Regions from separate parts of the Shewanella sp. FeAMO genome, predicted to be linked through region 2. Evidence: predicted binding sites of a transcription regulator. Region 2 holds the regulator's gene; the other holds the start of a gene.
The links. Region 2 encodes MetJ, which represses methionine synthesis genes. Its sites were predicted from a motif close to TAGACGTCTAGACGTCTA; they were not measured.
Positions count from the first base shown of each region.

Region 1 (2,206 bases), 340 kb from region 2:
TTTAGTCGCATTGCCAGATGAAATATTGTAAAGACTGTATATGGCTCTCTCTGTCCCGACCTGTCAATCGGCACCAAGACGCTGCAACTGGCGGTCATGAAATGAGGATAAAACCAGCAAGGCGGCGATGGCACCGATAAGAGCCATCAGCATATCCGACTGGGTATCCCAGACATAGCCCTGGGTGCCGAGAAAGGCCTCGGCACCTGTACCTGTAGCCGCGGCAACCCACCATTCAATCAGTTCATAGAAAGCCGACAAGGCCAAGGCAAAACAACTGACCAGAAAAGCACACCAGGCACCAGGTTTCACTGCTTGATTACGCAGCAGTATCTCCCTGGCAATCATTGCCGGGATAAATCCTTGGGCCAAATGACCCAGTTTATCGTAGTTGTTACGCTCAGAGCCCATCCACTGCGCTAAAGTATCGAACAGTGGCACCTCGGCATAGGTGTAGTGGGCGCCGACAAACAGTATCAGGCAATGCACCAAGATCAGGCCATAAAGCAGCGGAGTCAGCGGAAAACGTTTGCGGGTAAAAAACAGTATCGGCAGCGCCAGCATCCCAGGCAGCGCCTCCAGCCACCAAGTGAAATCATCTTTAGGCGCTATCGCCGACCAGATAAGTACCACAAAATAAATGACCAGCCAGATAATTGTGTTTTTCAAGCCACTTTCCTTATGCCAGTGATTGTTCTCAATTAGGAAAAAATACTTTAGCCATCTAGCCCTCCACTTCACCTGAAAAAAGTGCTACTTTGATTGGGCATGGGCGAAAGCATCATAGCATACGTACATTAGTTAATAATCAAGAGGGTACCTATATCATGGCGAAACACTCGCTGGACAAGGATAAAATTAAAATCCTGTTGTTGGAAGGCGTCCACCAATCAGCCGTCGATGTGCTGGAAAGGGCTGGCTATACCAATATCGAGTATCACAAGGCATCACTCTCCGGCTCAGAGCTGCAGCAGTCGATCAAAGATGCCCATTTCGTCGGAATCCGCTCCCGTACCCAACTGACCCAAGAAGTATTACAACAGGCGGAAAAGCTGGTTGCCATAGGATGTTTCTGTATCGGCACCAACCAGGTCGACCTCAAGGCTGCCGAGCAACTGGGTATTCCTGTGTTCAATGCGCCCTTCTCCAATACCCGCAGCGTGGCCGAACTGGTACTCGGTGAAATCATCATGCTGCTGCGCGGTATTCCGCAGCGCAACGCCCTGGCCCATCGTGGTGGCTGGCTCAAGAGCGCCAATGGCAGCTTCGAAGCCCGTGGCAAGACCCTGGGGGTCATAGGTTATGGCCATATCGGTACCCAACTGGGGATCCTCGCCGAAACCTTGGGGATGAAAGTGATCTTCTTCGATATCGAAGATAAGCTGCCGCTGGGTAACGCCCAGCAGGTACATTCCATGGAGCAGTTACTGTCTCAAGCCGATGTGGTCAGCCTGCATGTGCCTGAAACACCACAAACCAAAGAGATGATTGCCCAGGCCGAACTGGCGATGATGCGCAAAGGCAGCATACTGATCAATGCTTCCCGCGGCACTGTGGTGGATATCGACGCCCTGGCGGTAGCCCTCAAGGAGCAACAGTTGGCTGGTGCCGCCATCGACGTGTTCCCGGTTGAGCCCAAGTCCAATACTGACGAATTCCAAAGCCCGCTGCGCGGTCTGGACAATGTGTTACTGACCCCCCACATAGGCGGCAGCACAGAAGAAGCCCAGGAAAACATAGGTATTGAGGTTGCCGGCAAGCTGGCCAAATACTCAGACAACGGCTCTACCCTGTCGGCAGTCAACTTCCCGGAAGTATCGCTGCCGCAGCATAAAGATGCCTCCCGCCTGCTGCATATTCACCATAACCGCCCCGGTATTCTGATCAAGATTAACCAGGCGTTCTCGGAAAAAGGCATCAACATTTCAGCCCAGTATCTGCAAACCACGGCCACCATAGGTTATGTGGTGATGGAGGTAGATACCACCCAGGCTGAAGAAGCACTGACAGAACTCAAGTCTATCGAAGGTACTATCCGTACCAGACTGCTGTTCTGATTTTTGAGGCTTTCACAGGGCGCCATATTGCTATCGGCGCCCTGTTTATTTCTGTCAAATCCGCTACAATCGCAGATCTCTTAATGCCTTCAATCTCAGGATCTTGTTATGAGCATTTGCGTTTCTCAGCCCGATTGGCCACTGGATGC
Region 1 covers NZ_CM132201.1:3,925,423-3,927,628, forward strand. Annotated here, with positions in the region: gene ACWAU4_RS17710 (DUF2238 domain-containing protein) at 64-669, opposite strand; gene serA (phosphoglycerate dehydrogenase) at 828-2,057, shown strand; gene ygfZ (tRNA-modifying protein YgfZ) at 2,166-2,206, shown strand, end outside.
Region 1: a site for MetJ is predicted at 718-735, ahead of serA (phosphoglycerate dehydrogenase). Genes of this name have one in related genera too.

Region 2 (2,206 bases):
CTGGGTTGCTTTACGGCTCGGTTATCGCCAGGATCTCAATGATCACACCGCCGATCTTTATTCACTCGGGACAGGGTTCGCCATAGGCAACAGTTTCCGGCTGGATCTCACCGGCATGTTTGGCAGCGATGACGCCATAGGCGGCGTACTGCAAACCAGCTATCACTTCTAAAATTAACCGTTGATGAGCGCCAGGCTTGATTTGATGGTCAGCAACAGGGCGCTCAACGCGCACAGCGCCAGCGTCAGGACTCGGGTCTTCTCTTTATCCACCCGGCCCACCAAGCGGCCAGCCACCAGAAAACCGAGAAATACCGAAGGCAGCAGCAACAGCGAAAGCCATAGGTGCCTCAGGGTCAAGAGGCCAAAACAGCCGAGAATAATCAAGGCTATCAATGAGCTGAAGATGAAGAAGGCCGACAGCGCTGCGCGGAACTGACTGGCATCCTTACCCGCCAGCAGTAGGGCCATCGGCGGTCCGCCTATGGCGGCCACGGTACCGAAGATCCCGGAAAATATCCCGGCGATAAACAGGCTGAGGCGGTTGATCTTGATGCTGTACTTTCTAAGGCTGAGGAATACGGCTACGGCCACAATCAGGGCTATGGTCAAGCCCAGAATAGGCTGCGGCGCCAGCAACAGCAGGGTGGCGCCAATCAGGCCGCCGGGGAGCCTCCCCAACAAGGCATATTGCAGGCCGTTGAATTCCAGGTGGCCACGCTCGCGTACCAGTGTCAGCAGGGCGATGGAAAACCCCATGGCGATAACAGGGGCAGGAACCAGTTCCGGATCGACGATATACAGCAAAGGTGTGGCTACCACGGCCAAGCCAAAGCCTATCAACGACTGGGTCAGGGCGCCGGTAAATATGATCATGGACGCCAGTAGCAGGGTGACGGGATCTATCAGTGACAACATTCGCAAGCCCCAAAAAAGACAAGGATCGCACCGCGATCCTTGTTCAACTATAAGGTAATTCTGAGGGACAACACACTTACTCCATGTCTTCCCATTCTATGCCCATGGCATCCATCATGCGCTTGGCCTCTTCCGGGATGCTGTCGGGTTTGTCTTTGGACAAATCCCCATCGTTGGGCAGTGGCTGGCCGGTATAGGCATGCAGGAAGGCTTCGCACAGCAGTTCGCTGTTTGTGGCGTGCCGCAGGTTGTTTACCTGGCGCCGGGTGCGCTCATCGGTCAATACTTTCAGCACCTTCAACGGAATAGAGACAGTGATTTTTTTCACTTGCTCGTTCTTCTTGCCGTGTTCGGCATAAGGGCTGATGTATTCGCCATTCCATTCAGTCATTGATTCACCTGTGATCTCACTAATTCGCAGCAGATTTTAAACCCTTACAGGATACAGTCAAATGATTGCCTGCAAAATCTGTGCAATATGAACAGAAATCCATACATTTGGACGTCCAAACGTCTTGATGCCTATTGACGGCTGGATGGTCATTGGTTAGATTTAGACGTCCAGACATCTTTATGGTGTCGAACCTCAGCATTCAGGAGTCGATTATGACAGAGCGGCGATTAGCAACCACAGCGGTCCGGCAGGGCATCGAATCAGACAGCCAGCACGGGGCCGTGGTGCCACCCATCTATCTGTCGACCAACTATGCCTTTGATGGCCACACTCAGCCAAGAGCCTTTGATTACAGCCGCTCGGGTAATCCTACCCGCTCCATTTTGGGGGATGCCTTGGGGGAGCTGGAGCAGGGCTGCAGTGCGGCAATCACAGCGACCGGTATGGCGGCCATTACTCTGGTGGTCAACCTGCTGGGGCCGGATGACCTCTTGTTGGTGCCCCATGACTGTTATGGCGGTAGCTATAGGCTGTTCACCAATCTGGCTGCCAAGGGCCAGTTTCGCTTGCAGGTTTTGGATCAAACCGACCCGCAAGCACTCGCCGCTGCCATGGCGCAAAAGCCGCGCATGGTGTGGCTCGAGACTCCGTCCAATCCGCTGCTGCGGGTAGTGGATATTGCCGCTATTGCCGAGGCGGCCCACCAGCAGGGCGCATTGGTGGTGGTCGACAACACTTTTTTATCGCCGGCGCTGCAACAGCCTTTACTGTTGGGGGCCGACATAGTGGTGCACTCGACCACTAAATACATCAATGGCCACAGCGATGTGGTGGGCGGCGCCGTGATTGCCAAAGATCCTGAACTGGCAGAGCAGCTGCACTGGTGGTCCAACA
Region 2 covers NZ_CM132201.1:4,266,393-4,268,598, reverse strand. Annotated here, with positions in the region: gene ACWAU4_RS19125 (conjugal transfer protein TraF) at 1-172, shown strand, start outside; gene ACWAU4_RS19120 (sulfite exporter TauE/SafE family protein) at 175-918, opposite strand; gene metJ (met regulon transcriptional regulator MetJ) at 995-1,309, opposite strand; gene metB (cystathionine gamma-synthase) at 1,525-2,206, shown strand, end outside.